DNA from 3 places in the Streptomyces sp. NPDC047886 genome. Region 1 is predicted to be linked to each of the others. Evidence: riboswitches for the same ligand, from Rfam matches in the RefSeq annotation. Region 1 holds a riboswitch; each other region holds the start of a gene.

What was found. Region 1 has a riboswitch for cobalamin ahead of ACGF5U_RS16770 (energy-coupling factor ABC transporter permease). Riboswitches for the same ligand answer to the same signal wherever they lie in the genome.
Region 2: another riboswitch for cobalamin. It lies ahead of cobN (cobaltochelatase subunit CobN); the one in region 1 lies ahead of ACGF5U_RS16770 (energy-coupling factor ABC transporter permease).
Region 3: another riboswitch for cobalamin. It lies ahead of ACGF5U_RS02750 (prenyltransferase/squalene oxidase repeat-containing protein); the one in region 1 lies ahead of ACGF5U_RS16770 (energy-coupling factor ABC transporter permease).

Annotation. Positions count from the first base shown of each region.
Region 1 covers NZ_JBIDCF010000004.1:397,924-403,700, forward strand. Annotated here, with positions in the region: gene ACGF5U_RS16750 (MBL fold metallo-hydrolase) at 1-369, shown strand, start outside; gene ACGF5U_RS16755 (energy-coupling factor ABC transporter ATP-binding protein) at 473-1,318, opposite strand; gene cbiQ (cobalt ECF transporter T component CbiQ) at 1,318-2,064, opposite strand; gene ACGF5U_RS16765 (energy-coupling factor ABC transporter substrate-binding protein) at 2,070-2,435, opposite strand; gene ACGF5U_RS16770 (energy-coupling factor ABC transporter permease) at 2,432-3,124, opposite strand; cobalamin riboswitch at 3,154-3,388, opposite strand; gene ACGF5U_RS16775 (PTS-dependent dihydroxyacetone kinase phosphotransferase subunit DhaM) at 3,394-3,813, opposite strand; gene dhaL (dihydroxyacetone kinase subunit DhaL) at 3,810-4,409, opposite strand; gene dhaK (dihydroxyacetone kinase subunit DhaK) at 4,415-5,407, opposite strand; gene ACGF5U_RS16790 (hypothetical protein) at 5,589-5,777, shown strand, end outside.
Region 2 covers NZ_JBIDCF010000003.1:333,895-339,671, forward strand. Annotated here, with positions in the region: gene cobN (cobaltochelatase subunit CobN) at 1-2,193, opposite strand, end outside; cobalamin riboswitch at 2,232-2,361, opposite strand; gene ACGF5U_RS13105 (cobalamin biosynthesis protein CobG) at 2,491-3,804, shown strand; gene ACGF5U_RS13110 (precorrin-8X methylmutase) at 3,876-4,517, shown strand; gene ACGF5U_RS13115 (precorrin-2 C(20)-methyltransferase) at 4,514-5,777, shown strand, end outside.
Region 3 covers NZ_JBIDCF010000001.1:616,635-622,411, forward strand. Annotated here, with positions in the region: gene ACGF5U_RS02740 (aldehyde dehydrogenase) at 1-806, opposite strand, end outside; gene ACGF5U_RS02745 (MBL fold metallo-hydrolase) at 949-2,040, shown strand; cobalamin riboswitch at 2,090-2,219, shown strand; gene ACGF5U_RS02750 (prenyltransferase/squalene oxidase repeat-containing protein) at 2,327-3,631, shown strand; gene ACGF5U_RS02755 (SCO2322 family protein) at 3,628-4,398, shown strand; gene ACGF5U_RS02760 (energy-coupling factor transporter transmembrane component T) at 4,395-5,513, shown strand; gene ACGF5U_RS02765 (ABC transporter ATP-binding protein) at 5,510-5,777, shown strand, end outside.

The DNA of each region.
Region 1 (5,777 bases):
AGCGCCGACCTCGCCGACGGCGGCGAGGCGGCCGGGCTCGTCGCCGAGCAGCTCCGCGCCGGACAGCTCATGTGGGCCGCCATCGACAGCCCGTGGGTGCACAACGTGGACGTCGGCAAGTTCCTCGCCACGGTCCGGCCGCTGCGGGACATGGACCCGGAGATCGTGCTCTCCACGCATCTGCCGCCGGCCGTCGGCCTCGGCTCGCGGATGCTCGACACCATCAGCGCCGCCCCCGACACCGATCCGTTCGTCGGGCCCGACCAGCGGGCGCTGGAGCGGATACTCGCCGGCTTCGAACCCGGCGCGGCGCCCGCCGCGCCCGCCGGCACCACCGAGGAGCCGATCGCACCGGGCACCCCCACCTGAGCCGGAGCCGAGCCCCCACCGGGACCCGAACGCCCCCCCGCCGGCCCGAGCCCCCTCCGGCGCCCGCCTCGGCGCCCGCCCGAGCCCGCCCCGGCGCCCGCGCTCAGCCGCCGGCGACCGCCGCCGTCCAGGCGTCCAGCTCCTCCGGGGTGCGCGGCCCCGCCTCGTCCGCGCCGAGCAGCCCGCGCCCCCGCAGGAGCCGCGCCACCGCCATGGCCCACGGGCGGCGCAGCCGCGCGGCGTCCAGCAGCTCCCCGTCCCCGAGCAGCTCCGCCACCGGACCGGTGCGCAGCCCGCCGGGCGTCAGCACCGCCGCGTCGTCCGCCCACCGCAGCGCCAGGTCGACGTCGTGCGTGGCCATCAGCACCGTCGTCCCGGAACCGCGCAGCCGGTCCAGGGCCTCCAGCAGCCGTTCCTGCCCGTGCGGGTCCAGTCCCGCCGTCGGCTCGTCCAGGATCAGCACGCGCGGCCGCATCGCCACGGCCCCCGCGATCGCCGCCCGCTTGCGCTGCCCGTACGACAGCAGATGCGTCGGCCGGTCCTCCAGCGCCGCGATGTCCAGCGCCTCCAGGGCCTCCCTGACCCGCGCCCGGACCTCCGCCTCGGGCAGCCCCAGATTCATCGGCCCGAACGACACGTCCTGCCCGACGGACGCGGCGAACAGCTGGTCGTCCGGGTCCTGCACCACCAGCTGCACCGTCGTCCGCAGCCGGGTCAGCCCCTTCCTGTCGTACGCCACGTCCTCGCCGTCCAGCCGCAGCGCGCCGCTCGCGCACCGCAGCCCGCCGCTCAGCAGCCGCAGCAGCGTCGTCTTGCCGCCGCCGTTGCGGCCCAGCAGCGCCAGCGAGCGCCCTTCCGGCACGGCGAAGTCGACCCCGCTCAGCACGGCCGGCCCGTCCTCGTAGGCGTACGCCGCCCCCACCAGCTCGACCACGGCGGACCCGCTCATCACAGCAACCTTTCGAGTACGAGGGTGCCGGCGACGACACCCGCCAGCAGCGCCGCCGTCGCGGCCAGGAACCGGCGGTCCACCCGGGCCTCCGGCACCAGCACCCGCAGCGTCCCGTCGTAGCCGCGCCCCGCCAGACCGGTCTGCAGCCGCGCCGCCCGGTCGAAGGCGCGGACGAACGCCGTCGCGCCGAGGCCCGCGAGCGACCGCCACGCCGCCGCCCGGCCGGCCAGCCCCAGCCGCGCCGCCTGCGCCTGCCGGATCCGGACGACGGCGTCCAGCAGCAGGAAGCTGATCCGGTACATGACGAGCGCGACGTCCACCACCGGCGCCGGCACCCCGGCCCGTACGAGCCGGGGCAGCAGGTCCGACACCGGCGTCGTGAACGCGAACAGCAGCACCCCCAGCGACGCCGCCGAGGTCCGCAGCAGCAACCGCCCGGCGTGCGCGGCGCCGTCCGGGGCCAGGGCGACGAACCCGCCGGGGCCGCCCACCTGGAACAGCAGCGGGATCGCGCCCGTCACACAGAACCCGAGCGGGATGCGCCACGCCCGCCACAGCCGCCGGGGCGCCACCCCGGCCGGCCCGAGCAGGACCGCGACGGCCGCCACCGCCACCAGGACGGCGCCCGGCCACGGCGGCAGCGCCACCGCGCACAGCGTCAGCCCCAGGCCGAGCACGGCCTTCTCGCACGGGTGGCGGCGGCGCCAGCGACTGCTGTGCGCCGCCACGTCGATGGGCAGCACCCGGCCTACTCCTCCGCCACGGGCCGGTCGGCGGCCTCGGCCGCGGTGCGCTCCGCCGCCTCGGCGCGGGCCCGCGCCTCGCCCTGCCGACGGCCCCGGCGCAGCCCGAAGTAGTAGGCCAGCACGCCCGCGCCCAGCGCGGCCTGGAGCGAGAACAGCGCCGACTCCACCTCGCCCGACGGGGGTTCGTACAGCGGCGTGAACCACGGTTCGTAGTCCGGCGCGTTCTCGGTGATCGCCGCCTCCGCCTGCGCGTCGGCGCCCGTGAACGGCTCCTCCTTGCCGTCGCCGAGCCCCAGGGCCAGCGGGAGCACGGCGAGCGCCGCGACGATCAGCAACAGCAGCGTGTTGATCCTGGCGTTACGGCTCATCGGACCTGGGCCTCCTTCTCGGCGCCGCCCCGGGGCAGCACCCCGAGCCGGACGAGCTCACCCCTGCTGGACTGCGTGAGGAGCCGCGTCACCAGCACGGTGAGCAGGCCCTCGCTGACCGCGAGCGGCAGCTGGGTCACCGCGAAGATGCCGCCGAACTTGCCGAGCGCGCCGACGAAGCCGCTGCTCGGGTCGGGAAAGGCCAGCGCCAGCTGCGCGCTCGTGACGCAGTACGTGGACAGGTCGGCGACGAACGCGCCCAGGAACACCGCCGGCATCAGGGACAGACCCGACCGCCGCGCCAGCCGGTAGACCCCGTACCCGGCCCACGGCCCCACGATCGCCATGGAGAACGCGTTCGCGCCGAGTGTCGTCAGCCCCCCGTGCGCCAGCAGCAGCGCCTGGAACAGCAGCGTGATCGTGCCGAGCACCGCCATGATCGGCGGCCGGAACAGGATCGCGCCCAGACCCGTACCGGTCGGATGCGAGCAACTGCCCGTCACCGACGGGATCTTCAGCGCGGACAGGACGAACGTGAAGGCGCCGGACGCGCCCAGCAGCAGCGTCGACTCCGGATTGGCCCTGACCTCCCGCGTCAGGGCCCGGACACCGTGGACGACGAAGGGAGCGGCCGCGACGCTCCAGGCGGCCGCGTGCAAGGGGGGCAGGTACCCCTCGGCTATATGCATGGGTTAGGAGACCCTCTCCAGCACCTCGTGGATGGACAACGCGCCCTGGCCGGTCTCCTGGCTGACGGGTCGTACCGCCCGGTCTCCGCCTTCCCGGACACCGAGGTCTCCCCCGGAGGTCCAGTGGCTTCCCCCAGAGCCTCCCGGGGGGATGGAGCCGGACTTCCCGATCACAGTGGCGAGGGCCGCACCGGTTCCACACCGGTTTCCCGTACACCAAGGCCCTGTGACATTAGTGGCATGACCAGCTACATCACAACCGCACCTGCTCATTCCTTGCGATAGCGGTACGCCTCCGACGCCGCGGCCTCCACCGCGTCCAGGTCGCCGCCGGCCGACGCCGTCACCACCGCCGCCACCGCCCCCTCCACGAACGGCGCGTCCACCAGCCGGGTCGCGGCGGGCAGATCGTCGCCCTCCGCCAGCAGCGCCTTCACCGTCAGCACGGCGCTGCCCAGGTCCACCAGGACCGCCACGCCCGCGCCGCCGTCCACCGCCCGCGCCGCCCGCGCGATCAGCTCGGCGCTGGTGCCGAGCCCGCCGTCCACGTCACCGCCCGCGGCCGCCACGGGCGCGGTCGTCCCGCCCCCGGCGAGACCCCGGGCCAGTGCGGCGACCGACGCGGCGACCTCGGCGCTGTGCGAGACGAGGACGACACCCACCGGCGCGCCCGCTCCGACGGACGTCATGCCGCCACCTCCGCGAGCGCGGCGAGCAGCAGCGCCGACGACGTCGCCCCCGGGTCCTGATGCCCGACGGACCGCTCACCGAGATAACTCGCCCTGCCCTTGCGGGCCCGCATCGGTACGGTCGCCACGGCACCCTCGCCGGCCGCCCGCGCGGCCGCCGCGAACGACACGTCCCCGAGCGCCGTGACGGCCGGCTCCAGCGCGTCCAGCATCGTCTTGTCCCCGGCCGTCGCCCCGCCGAGCTGCGCCACCGCCGCCACGCCCGCGCCGAGCGCCGCCGCCAGCTCGGCCCTGGTCGCCGACGGCGCGTCACCGAGCGCCTTGCCCGCCCGGCGCAGCAGCGTCCCGTACAGCGGCCCCGACGCCCCGCCCACGGTGGAGATCAACTGCCGTCCCGCCAGCGTCAGCACGGCGCCCGGCGTGTCCTGCGGCTCCTTCTCCAGGGCGGCCGCCACCGCCGCGAACCCGCGCCGCAGGTTCGCGCCGTGGTCAGCGTCGCCGATGGCGGCGTCCAGCTCCGTCAGCCGGTCGGCCTCGCGGTCCACGGCCGCCGCCATGGCGGCCATCCAGCGCCGGCAGAGTTCCGCGTCCAGCACGGCCGTCACCGCCCCCACCGCAGCGCGGGCGTCCGCACCGGCGCGTCCCACAACCGAAGCGTCTCCTCGTCCACCTGGCACAGGGTCACCGAACAGCCCGCCATGTCCAGCGACGTGACGTAGTTCCCGACGAGCGTCCTGGCCACCGCCACACCCCGCTCTCCCAGCACCCGCTGCACCTCGGCGTTGAACCCGTACAGCTCCAGCAGCGGGGTCGCCCCCATGCCGTTGACCAGGACCAGTACCGGCCCCTGCGGGTCGAGGTCGGCCAGTACGGCGTCCACCGCGAAGTCGGCGATCTCCCGAGCCGTCATCATCGGGCGCCGCTCCCGCCCCGGCTCGCCGTGGATGCCGACCCCGAGTTCCAGTTCGCCGGGCGGCAGGTCGAAGGTCGGGCTGCCCTTCGCGGGCGTCGTGCACGCGCCGAGGGCGACGCCGAAACTCCGCGAACCGGCGACGACCTGACGGGCGATCGCCTCGACCCGCGCCAGGGGAGCGCCCTCGTCGGCGGCCGCGCCCGCGATCTTCTCCACGAACAGGGTGGCGCCGGTACCCCGCCGCCCGGCCGTGTACAGACTGCCGGACACCGCCACGTCGTCGTCCACCAGCACCTTGGCGACCTGCACGCCCTCGTCCTCGGCGAGCTCGGCGGCCATGTCGAAGTTCAGGACGTCACCCGTGTAGTTCTTCACGATGAAGAGCACTCCCTCACCGCTGTCCACCGCGGCGGCCGCCCGCACCATCTGATCGGGCACGGGTGAGGTGAACACCTCACCGGGACAGGCCGCCGACAGCATCCCGGGCCCGACGAACCCGGCGTGCAGCGGCTCGTGCCCGGACCCGCCGCCGGAGACCAGCGCCACCTTCCCGGCGACCGGCGCGTCCCGCCGGACGACCACCCGGTTGTCCACGTCGACGGTCAGCTCGGGGTGCGCGGCCGCCATCCCGCGCAACGCGTCGGCGACGACGGTCTCGGGAACGTTGATGAGCATTCTCACCGGAATCTCCTCGCGACGGGTACCAGGTGTGCTGCTGGAGGCCATTCTTCACGCGTGACGCGCCGGATACTCCCGGGACGGGCCGCCCGGCGCGTTCCCGGCACCTTCCCGGCGGGGACACGGACCGCCCGATGCCCCGGATCCGCCCGGAGAACGGCGGACGGAAAGGGAATGGGGCCATGTGCGCCTGTTCACCCCCTGGGACCTCGACGTCTCGCCCCGGATGCGCGCCCACCTGCCCGGCGCGCCGCACGGCGGCGACTGCCCCACGGGCGCCGAACTCGCCGACCGGCTCCTCGACCCGGTCGCCGCCCTGCCCGCGCTCGCCGGACGCGTCAGGACCCGCACCCGCGTCGCGGGCGTCGCCCGC
Region 2 (5,777 bases), on a different contig from region 1:
CGCCCGCGCCGCGGCCTCGGCCTCGTCGGCCGTGGTGCGGGTGGCGGCGGACTCGTCGAGGCCGAGGGCCTCGCGGAGTCCGGGCAGGGCCTGCGTGCCGCCCCAGATCTGCCGGGCGCGCAGGATGGAGAGGACCAGGTTGATCCGCTCGGGGCCGGTCGGCGCCCCGCCGAGTACATGCAGACCGTCCCTGATCTGGGCGTCCTTGACCTCGCACAGCCAGCCGTCGACGTGCAGCAGGAAGTCGTCGAAGCCGTCGTCGTCGGGGCGGTCCTCCAGACCGAGGTCGTGGTCGAGCTTGGCGGCCTGGATGAGGGTCCAGATCTGCGCGCGGATCGCGGGCAGCTTCGCCGGGTCCATGGAGGAGATCGCCGCGTACTCGTCGAGGAGCTGTTCCAGGCGGGCGATGTCGCCGTACGACTCGGCGCGCGCCATCGGCGGCACCAGGTGGTCGACGAGCGTGGCGTGCACGCGCCGCTTGGCCTGGGTGCCCTCGCCGGGGTCGTTGACGAGGAACGGGTAGACGAGCGGCAGGTCGCCGAGCGCGGCGTCCGGGCCGCACGCGGCGGACAGACCGGCGTTCTTGCCGGGCAGCCACTCCAGGTTGCCGTGCTTGCCGAGGTGGACCATGGCGTCGGCGCCGAACCCGCCGTCCTCCGCGCGGGCGGCGATCCAGCGGTAGGCGGCCAGGTAGTGGTGGGACGGCGGCAGGTCCGGGTCGTGGTAGATCGCGATCGGGTTCTCGCCGAAGCCGCGCGGCGGCTGGATGAGGATCAGCAGGTTCCCGCGGCGCAGCGCCGCGAGCACGATGTCGCCTTCCGGGTCGCCTTCGGCGGTGCGGGACCGGTCGAGGAACATCTCGCCGGGCGCGGGCCCCCAGTGCTCCTCGACGTGTGCGCGGAGCTCCGCCGGGAGCGTGGCGTACCAGCGCTTGTAGTCGGCGGCGGGGATGCGGACGGGGTTGCGGGCGAGCTGTTCCTCGGTGAGCCAGTCCTGGTCGTGGCCGCCGACCTCGATGAGGGCGCGGATCAGCTCGTCGCCGTCGCCCGACACGAGACCCGGGATGTCCTCCACGGGCCCGAAGTCGTAGCCCTCCTCGCGGAGCCGCCGCAGCAGCGCCACGGCGGACGCGGGCGTGTCGAGGCCGACCGCGTTGCCGATGCGGGAGTGCTTGGTCGGGTACGCGGAGAGGACCAGGGCGAGGCGCTTGTCCGCGTTGGGGATGTGGCGGAGCCGGGCGTGGCGTACGGCGATCCCGGCGACGCGCGCGGCGCGTTCGGCGTCGGCGACGTAGGCGGGCAGCCCGTCCTCGTCGATCTCCTTGAAGGAGAACGGGACGGTGATGAGGCGGCCGTCGAACTCGGGGACGGCGACCTGGCTGGCCGCGTCGAGCGGGGACAGGCCCTCGTCGTTCTCCTCCCAGGCGCTGCGCGGCCCGGTCAGGCACAGGGCCTGCAGGACGGGCACGTCGAGCCGGGCGAGCGCGCCGGCGTCCCAGGCGTCCTCGTCGCCGCCGGCCTGGGCTGCGGCGGGCTTGGTGCCGCCGGCCGCGAGGACGGTGGTGACGATCGCGTCGGCGCCGCGCAGCCGGTCGAGGAGTTCGGGTTCGGGGGCGCGCAGGGATGCCACGTACAGGGGGAGGGCCCGGCCGCCCGCGTCCTCGACGGCGTCGCAGAGGGCGCCGACGAACGCGGTGTTGCCGCTCATGTGGTGGGCGCGGTAGTAGAGCACGGCGACGGTGGGGCCGTCGGTGTTCCTCGGCTCGCGCTCCAGCGGACCCCAGGTGGGGGCGGCGGCGGGCGGCTCGAAGCCGTGGCCGGTCAACAGGACCGTGTCGGACAGGAATCGGGCGAGCTGGGCCAGATTGTCCGGTCCGCCGTGCGCGAGGTAGGCGTGCGCCTCGGTGGCGACGCCGATGGGGACGGTGGAGGCCGCCATCAGCTGGGCGTCGGGGGCCTGTTCGCCGGTGAGCACGACGACGGGCCGGTCCTGCGCCAGCAGCAGGTCGAGGCCCTCCTCCCAGGCCCGCAGTCCGCCGAGGAGGCGTACGACGACGAGGTCGACGCCGTCGAGGAGGGTGGGCAGCTCGTCCGGGGAGAGCCGGGAGGGGTTGGCGAACCGGTAGGCGACGGGGCCGTCGGCCGCGCGGGCGCTCAGCAGGTCGGTGTCGGAGTGCGACAGGAGCAGGATCATGCGCGTGCCTGGCCTTCCTCGGGGTGTCCGCGCCCCGGGTGGTCGTGAGGACGGCGGGAGTTCCTGGCTCACCGGGCCGTGGGGTCCGGTTCACAGTGGCGGGACCGCGCCGGATTCTCACCGGGCTTCCTCCCTAGGGTCCTGGGACCCTGTGCCGTCTGCATAGTAGAGGCTGCGCGTATGCTCGCCGCCATGCCGCCCACACCGACAACACCCCCGGACGGGGGCGAATCCCGCATACCGGACGCCGTACGGACCCCAGCACAGGCTCCAGCACAGGCCCCCGCACAGGCCCCTGTGCGGACCTCCACGCGGGCACCGGAGCGGGCCGCCGGGCAGGACCACGTCCGGGGCCAAGTCCGGGACCAAGTCCGGGGCCAAGTCCGGGGCCTCGTCCGGGACCGAGTCCGGGGCCAAGTCCGGGAACGGGGTGACGCCTGCCCCGGCGCACTGCGGCTGCACAGCGCGGACGACGGCGGACTGGCCCGGCTCCGCCTGCCCACCGGCGTACTGACGGGACGTCAACTCTCCGTGCTGGCCGACGCGGCCGACCGGCTCGGCGACGGCGGCCTCGGCATCACCTCGCGCGGCAACATCGACCTGCGCGGGCTGCCCGACGACTGCGGCACCGCCCTCGCCGAACTCCTCGACGAGGCCGGTCTCCTGCCGTCGGCGGCACACGAGCGGATCCGGAACATGGTCGTCTCGCCGCTCGCCGGAATCGACGGACGGGCGTACGGGGACGCGCACGTGTGGGCGCGCGAGCTGGACGCGCTGCTGTGCGCCGAGGCGTGGACGACGGCGCTGTCAGGGCGCTTCCTGTTCGCCGTGGACGACGGGCGCGGTGACGTGGCCGGCCTGGGCGGCGATGTGACGTTGCTCGCAGAGCCGGACGGCCGCGCTCTGGTACGGATCGGGGGCGCGGACCGGGCCCGGTCGTGGCGGGTGTCCGGGGCCGACGCCCCGAGGGCCGCGCTCGCCGCCGCCGAGGCGTTCCTCGCGGCCGCCCGGGAGGCCGGAAACGGCGCCTGGCGGATGGCGGAGCTGCCGGCGGGGCAGTCCATCGAGGTGAACGTGACGGAGTACCTGGAGCGCGCGGGCGTGGCGGCCGAGGCCACCGCGCCGGGCACGCTTCCCGTGGGCGCCCCGCCCGAGCCCGGCGTCATCGCCGACCGGGCCGTGTCGGTCGTCGCGCCCCTGGGGCGGGTCACCACCGCCCAGGCGCGGGCGCTGCTGCCCGCGCCGGACGACGAGGTGCGGGTGACGCCCTGGCGCGGCTTCGTCCTGCCCGGGTTCGCGGACCGGGCGGCGGCCGGGGCACGGCTGGCCGAACTGGACGAGGCGGGTTTCCTCACCCGTACCGGCTCGCCGTGGCTCGGGGTCAGCGCCTGTACGGGGCGGCCGGGCTGCGGCAAGGCCCTGGCCGACGTACGGGAGGACGCGCGCCCGCTGGAGCACGGGCTGCCCGTCCACTGGTCGGGCTGCGCCCGCCGCTGCGGCCATCCGCAGGGCGACTGGGTGGACGTCCTGGCCACCGCCGACGGCACGTACGACATCACGGTACGCACCACCGGCAGCACTGGAAGCACCGGAAGCACCGCCACCGCATGACACACCCCCACTCCCACACAGGCACAGCCCACGCCACAGCCACAGCCACATGGGCAGGCACAGGCACAGAGATGAGCGGAAGCAGAGTGTTCGACTACGAGAAGGACGGCGCGGAGATCTACCGCCGCTCCTTTGCCACGATCCGCGCCGAGGCGGATCTCGCGGGACTGCCCGCCGACGTCAGCCAGGTCGCCGTGCGGATGATCCACGCGTGCGGCATGGTCGACCTGGTCCGCGACCTCGCCTACACCCCGCGGGTGGTGTCCCGTGCCCGCGCGGCGCTGCGGGCCGGTGCCCCGATCCTGTGCGACGCGCAGATGGTGGCGAGCGGTGTCACGCGCAAGCGGCTGCCCGCCGACAACGACGTGATCTGCACCCTGTCGGACCCGTCGGTCCCGGGTCTCGCGGCCGAGCTGGGCACGACCCGCAGCGCCGCCGCCCTGGAGCTGTGGCGGGACCGGCTGGAGGGCTCGGTCGTCGCCATCGGCAACGCGCCCACCGCGCTCTTCCATCTGCTGGAGATGATCGCCAAGGGCGCGCCCCGCCCGGCCGCCGTCCTCGGCATCCCAGTGGGCTTCATCGGCGCGGCCGAGTCGAAGGACGCCCTGGCGGACTCGGAGCTCAAGCTGGACCACATCGTCGTACGGGGCAGGCGCGGCGGCAGCGCGATGGCCGCCGCGGCGATCAACGCGATAGCGAGCGAGGCGGAATGAGCACGCGGGTTTCACGTGAAACAGCGGCCGGCAAGCTGTACGGCGTGGGGCTCGGCCCCGGCGACCCGTCGCTGATGACGGTCCGCGCGGTGGAGGTCATCGCGCAGGCGGACGTCGTGGCGTACCACTGCGCCCGGCACGGCCGTTCCATCGCGCGCTCCATCGCGGCGAAGCACATCCGTGACGACCACGTCGAAGAGCGCCTGATGTACCCGCTGACCGTGGAGACCACGGACCACCCGGGCGGGTACCGGGGCGCGCTGAACGACTTCTACGAGGAGGCGTCGGCGCGGCTGGCCGCGCACCTGGACGCGGGCCGGACGGTCGCGGTGCTCGCCGAGGGCGACCCGCTGTTCTACGGCTCGTACCAGCACATGCACAAGCGACTGGCCCACCGTTACGACACGGAGGTCGTCCCGGGCGTCACCTCGGTCAGCGCGGCGGCGGCGACGATCGGCAAGCCCCTGGTGGAGGCCGAGGAGATCCTGACGATCATCCCCGGCACGCTGCCCGAGGAGGAGCTGACGGCCCGTCTCGCGGCCACCGACTCGGCGGTGGTGATGAAGCTGGGCCGTACGTTCCCGACGGTGCGCCGCGCCCTGGACCGTACGGGCCGGCTGGCGGACGCGCACTACGTCGAGCGGGCCACCATGGAAGGCCAGCGCACGGCGCCGCTGTCGGGCGTGGACCCGGAATCGGTGCCGTACTTCTCGGTCGCGGTGCTCCCGTCCCGCATCGACACGCCGGTCGAGCCGTCCGGGCGGGGCGAGGTCCTGGTGGTCGGCACGGGTCCGGCGGGCGCGCGCTGGCTCACACCCGAGACACGGGGCGCGCTGGCGTCGGCGACGGACCTGGTCGGCTACACCACCTACCTCGACCGGGTGCCGGTGCGCCCGGGGCAGGAGCGGCACGGCTCCGACAACAAGGTGGAGTCGGAGCGGGCGGAGTTCGCGCTGGACCTGGCGCGGCGCGGGCGGCGCGTGGCGGTGGTGTCGGGCGGCGACCCGGGTGTCTTCGCCATGGCGACGGCGGTGCTGGAGGTCGCGTCGCAGGAGGAGTACGCGGACGTCCCGGTCCGCGTCCTCCCCGGGGTCACCGCGGCGAACGCGGCGGCGGCGAAGGCGGGTGCGCCGCTGGGCCACGACTACGCCACCATCTCCCTGTCGGACCGGCTCAAGCCGTGGGAGGTCATCGCGGAACGCCTCCGCGCGGCGGCGGCCGCCGATCTGGTGCTGGCGCTCTACAACCCCGGTTCACGCA
Region 3 (5,777 bases), on a different contig from region 1:
TCGCGGTCCGCGTCCGGCAGGATCACCGCCGCCGACTTGCCGCCCAGCTCCAGGGTGACCCGGGTGAGGTTGCGGGAGGCGACCTCCATGACGCGGCGGCCCGCCGCGACCGACCCGGTGAAGGAGACCTTGTCGACGCCGGGGTGCCCGACCAGGTACTCGCTGACCTCCCGGTCGGCGGGCAGGATCGACAGCACGCCCTCCGGCAGGCCCGCCTCCTCGGCGATCGCGGCCAGGATGTACGCGTCGAGCGGCGTCTCGGGCGACGGCTTGAGGATCGCGGTGCAGCCCGCGAGCAGGGCGGGACCGAGCTTCGCGGCGGCGGTGAACTGCGGCACGTTCCACGGCACGACGGCCGCGACGACACCGACCGGCTCCCGGCGCACCAGGATCGGCCCGAGGACACCGGACCGCCGTTCCTCGTGCGGGAAGTCCCGGGCGACGGTGATCGCCGCGTCCCACACCATCATCGCGCCCAGCGCCTGCGCGAGGACGCTCCAGGAGTACGGTGAGCCGTTCTGCGCGCTGACCGACCGGGCGATCTCCTCGTGCCGCACGGCGACGGCGTCCTTGACGCGGGTGACGACGGCGATCCGCTCCTCCAGCGGCATCCTGGGCCAGGGCCCCTCGTCGAAGGCGCGGCGCGCGGCCGCGACCGCCCGGTCCACATCCGCTTCGGAGGCGTGCGGGACCCGGCCGATGACCTCCTCCGTGTGCGGCGAGACCACCTCGATGACGGCCTCGCCCAGAGGGGCGGTCCACCTGCCGCCGATGAACAGTTCCCCGTGTTCGACCAGCTCGGTCATCGTCGACCACCCGTCTTCCGGCACGTCTTCTGATACTGCGTCAGTTCTGCGAGTCTGTTTCTGACGCTGTTTCAGAACTGATACCAGTTCTCGTTATAGTGGGCAATGGCCGACCGTACGGCGGTGGCGACGAGGGGGTCTCATGGCGCGGGTGACCGAGCACGGCGGAGGCGTCTGGAGCATCGCGGTCCCCATCCCGGACAACCCCCTCGGCCACACCCTCGTCCACGTCCTCGACACCGATCGCGGGCCGGTCCTGATCGACACCGGCTGGGACGACCCCGGCTCCCGGGACGTCCTGGCCGCCGGGCTCACCGCGCTCGGCACCTCCGTCGCGGACGTCCACGGCGTCGTCATCACCCACCACCACCCCGACCACCACGGCCTGTCCGGCCAGGTACGGGAGGCGTCCGGCGCGTGGATCGCCATGCACCCCGCCGACACCGCCGTCGTACGCCGCACCCGGTCGGCACCGCCCGGCACCTGGCTCGCCTACCTGGCCGCCAAGCTGACCGCCGCCGGCGCCCCCGCACACCACACCGCGCCGCTGCTGGCGGCCGGCGCGGACGCCGCCACCCTGCCCGGCCTGCGCCCCGCCCTGCCCGACCGGGACATCGTCCCCGGCGAGCGGCTCGACCTCGCGGGCCGCAGACTCCGTGCCGTATGGACACCCGGCCACACCCCCGGCCATGTGTGCCTGCACCTGGAGGAGGAGCACCCGGCCATGCTGCCCGGCCACGGGCGGCTCTTCTCCGGGGACCATCTCCTGCCCGGCATCTCCCCGCACATCGGTCTGTACGAGGACCCCGACGACACCACCGCCACCGACCCCCTCGGGGACTACCTCGACTCGCTGGAGCGGATCGGGCGCCTCGGGGCCGCCGAGGTGCTCCCCGCGCACCAGCACGCCTTCACCGGCGCCGCCGCCCGCGTACGGGAGCTGCTCGCCCACCACGAGGCCCGGCTCACCGCCCTGCTCGGCCTGCTCTCCGCCCCCCGCACACCCTGGCAGCTCGCCGAGCGCATGGAGTGGAACCGGCCGTGGGCCCGGATCCCGTACGGCTCGCGGAACATCGCCGTCGCGGAGGCCGAGGCCCACATCCGGCACCTGGTCGAGCGCGGCCGCGCCGAGCCGGTGCCGGGCAGCGACCCGGTCGCGTACCTGGCGCGCGGGGACACCGGGCGGGCGGCCGGACGGACCGCGGGGGGTGGCCTGGAGACAGCCGGGGGGTAGTGCCGACCGGGTGCCGAGTGCGGGCCGGGCGTCCCGCACCGGCCGGAGTACGGGCCGGTAGAGTGTGCGAGTCGTCCATGCCCGTACGGGGGGAAGCCGGTGCAAATCCGGCGCTGACCCGCAACCGTGACCCACCTCAGGTGGCGAGCCGGAATGCCCCGTACGGGCGCGTGACCGGCTCGTGTCACCGGGGGCCACCCGGTGGCCGGCACCGTCGAGGAATACGGAGCCGGAGCCCGGTGCCCTCGCGTGCCCGGCCCCCGGCCCCACAGGAGGGCCACCCGTCATGACCACCGCTCGCCGCGGCCCCGCGGCGCTCGCCGCGGCCACCGCCGTACTGCTCACCGGGGGCGCGGCCGTCGCCCCCGCTGCCCACGCCGCACCGACGCCGAGCCCCGCGCCCGTCGTCGTCCCCTCCGGCCTCTACGGCACGAAGGACCCCACGTACGACGGTGTGTGGCGGCAGTCGCTGGCCTTCGTGGCGCAGAAGCTCACCCAGGTGAAGCCCGCCCAGAAGTCCGTGGACTGGCTGCTCGGGCAGCAGTGCGCGAGCGGCGGCTTCCCCTCCTACCGCCCCGACCCGGCCAAGCCCTGCGACGCGACGACCCCGCTCGACACGAACGCGACCGCCGTCGCCGTCCAGGCACTCGCCGGGCTCGACAAGCCGGAGACGGCGGACGGCGAGACCGACCCCGTCACCAAGGCCATGCGCGCGGCCACCTCCTGGCTGAAGAACGCCCAGAACAAGGACGGCGGCTGGAGCTACAACCCGGGCGGCCCCAGTGACGCCAACTCCACGTCCCTCGTCACCGGCGCCCTGTCCGTGGTGGGCGTCAAGCCCGGCGACATGCGCTCGGCGAGCGGCAAGAACCCCTACGACGCGCTCCTCACGTTCGCGCTGCCGTGCGACGCCAAGGCGGGCCCCGGCGCCTTCGCCTACCAGCCCGCCCAGGACGGCACGCTCGTCGCCAACGACGACGCCACCGCCGCCGCCGTGCTCGCCGGTCTCGGCAAGCGCGTCCCCGCCAAGGGCGTGACGCCGTACCAGGCACCGACCTGCGAGGACACCGCCAAGCCGAGCGCCGAGCGGGCCGCCCGCAACGGGGCCGCGCACCTGGCGGCCGTGCTGGCCGCGAAGGGCCACCTCGACCTGCCGCCCATGCCGGGCGCCGCGTCCCCCACCGCCCCGCAGCCCGACATCGGCAACACCGCCGACGCCGTCGTGGCCGTGGCGGCGGCCGGGCACGGCGACAAGGCCGCCGGGGCCCTGAAGTGGCTCACCCGGAACTCCGCCGCCTGGGCGAAGGACGGCGGCCCCGCCGCGTACGCACAGCTGATCTTCGCCGCGCACGCGATGGAGGCCGACCCCCGCGACTTCGGCGGCGTCGACCTCGTGGCGCGCCTCAACGCGACCGGCCCCACGCCGGAGTCGACACCGGAGGCCACTCCGACCGCCGTCGAGCCGAAGAAGGACGAGGAGCGGGGCGAGGACGAGGGCATCAACGTCTGGCTGATGATCGGGATCTTCCTCGTCGCCGGCATGGGCATCGGCTTCCTGCTCAGCGGCCGCAACAAGAACCGGCAGCCGTGACCGCTGCGGTACGCGGGCGGGCCGGCGGCCCGCCGCCCGTCACGACGCGCGCCGCGCGGCCGACCGCCGTGTCCACCCGGCTGACCGCCGTGCTGGCCGGGCTCGCCGCTGTGCTGCTGCTCGCGGCGGGCCCCGCGCAGGCGGCCGGATACCGGTACTGGTCGTTCTGGCAGTCCGGGACGGACGGCACCTGGAGCTACGCCACGCAGGGCCCGGCGACCGCACGGCCGGCCGACGGCACGGTCGACGGCTACCGGTTCGCGGTGAGCGCCGACTCGGGGGACGCGGCGCGACCGCGCCAGCAGCCCTCCTTCGACGCGGTCTGCGGCACCGTGCCCGCCAAGGACGGCACCAAGCGGGTCGGGGTCGTGGTCGACTTCGGCGTCCCCGACCACGCCCCCGACGGCGAGACCCCGCCCGCCCGGCGCACCGCCTGCGCGCAGGTCCGTACCGACGCGACCAGCGCGGAGGCGCTGGCCGCCGTCGCCGCGCCGCTGCGCTACAACAACCAGGCGCTGCTGTGCGCGATCACCGGCTACCCGGAGAAGGGGTGCGGGGAGAGGGTGGCGACCGAGCCGTCCGGCGCGGCGTCCGGCCCCGCGACCACGGCGCCCTCCGCTTCCCCCGCCTCCCCCGCCGCGTCGGAGACCGGGTCGGCGGAGCGGCAGGTCGACGGCGGTCCTTCGCTGGGTGTCGTCGCCGGTCTCGCGGCCGTCGTCGCCCTCGGTGCCGCCGCCGTCGTACAGGCCCGCCGCCGTCGCCGATGAGCCGGACGACATGGCGGGCGCCCGAGGCGCACCGGGGTAACGCCGTGCACGCGGGCGCGTGGTGGCTGTGGGCCATCGGCCTGGCCACGGCGGCGTCCCGCACCACGAACCCGCTGCTGCTCGGGCTGATCGTCGGCGTCGCCGGCTACGTGGTGGCGGCACGGCGCACCGACGCGCCGTGGGCCCGCTCGTACGGGGCGTTCATCAAGCTGGGTCTCGCCGTCGTGGCCATCCGGCTGGTCTTCTCGACCCTGCTCGGTTCGCCGATCCCCGGGACGCATCCCCTGTTCACGCTGCCCGAGGTGCCGCTGCCCGACTGGGCGCAGGGCGTGCGGATCGGCGGCCGGGTCACCGCCGAGCAACTGGTGTTCGCGCTGTACGACGGGGCGAGGCTGGCGACCCTGCTGATCTGCGTGGGCGCGGCGAACGCGCTCGCGAACCCGGCGCGGCTGCTGAAGTCGCTGCCGGGCGCGCTGTACGAGATCGGGGTCGCCGTCGTCGTCGCGATGACGTTCGCCCCGAACCTGGTCGCCGACGTGGTGCGGCTGCGCACCGCGCGGCGGCTGCGCGGCCGCGCGACCGGCGGGATCGGTGCGGTGCTCCAGATCGGTCTTCCGGTCCTGGAGGGCGCGCTGGAGCGGTCGATCGCGCTGGCCGCCTCCATGGACGCGCGGGGCTACGGCCGTACGGCCGAGGTGCCGGCGGCCGTACGGCACACCACCACCGTGCTCACCCTCGGCGGGCTGCTCGGCGTCGCGGCCGGATCGTACGGGCTGCTCGCCGCGGAAGGCGCCCGGTACGGGCTGCCGTTGGCCGCCGCCGGGCTCGCCGCCGCGCTCGTCGGGCTGTGGCTGGGCGGGCGCCGCTCGCCGCGCACCCGCTACCGGCCCGACCGGTGGGGCGTGCGCACCTGGCTGGTCGCCGCGTCCGGGATCGCCGTCGCGGGCCTGATGATCTGGGCCACCGGGTACGCCACGGACGCGCTGCGGCCCGGTGTCGTACCGCTCGCCGCGCCCGAACTGCCGCTGTTGCCCGCGCTGTCCGTCCTGGTGGGCCTGGTGCCGGCGGTCGTCGCGCCGGTGCCCGTCGCCCCTGCCCCCGAGGAGTCCCGGTGATCCGGTTCGAGAACGTGTCGGTGACCTACGACGGCGCGGCCGCGCCCGCCCTGCGGGACGTGGACCTGACCGTCCCCGAGGGCGAACTCGTCCTGTTGGTCGGCCCGTCCGGGGTCGGCAAGTCGACCCTGCTGGGTGCCGTGTCGGGGCTCGTCCCGCATTTCACCGGCGGCACACTGCGCGGACGGGTCACCGTCGACGGCCGCGACACCCGCACCCACCGGCCGCGCGAGCTGGCGGACCTGGTCGGCACCGTGGGCCAGG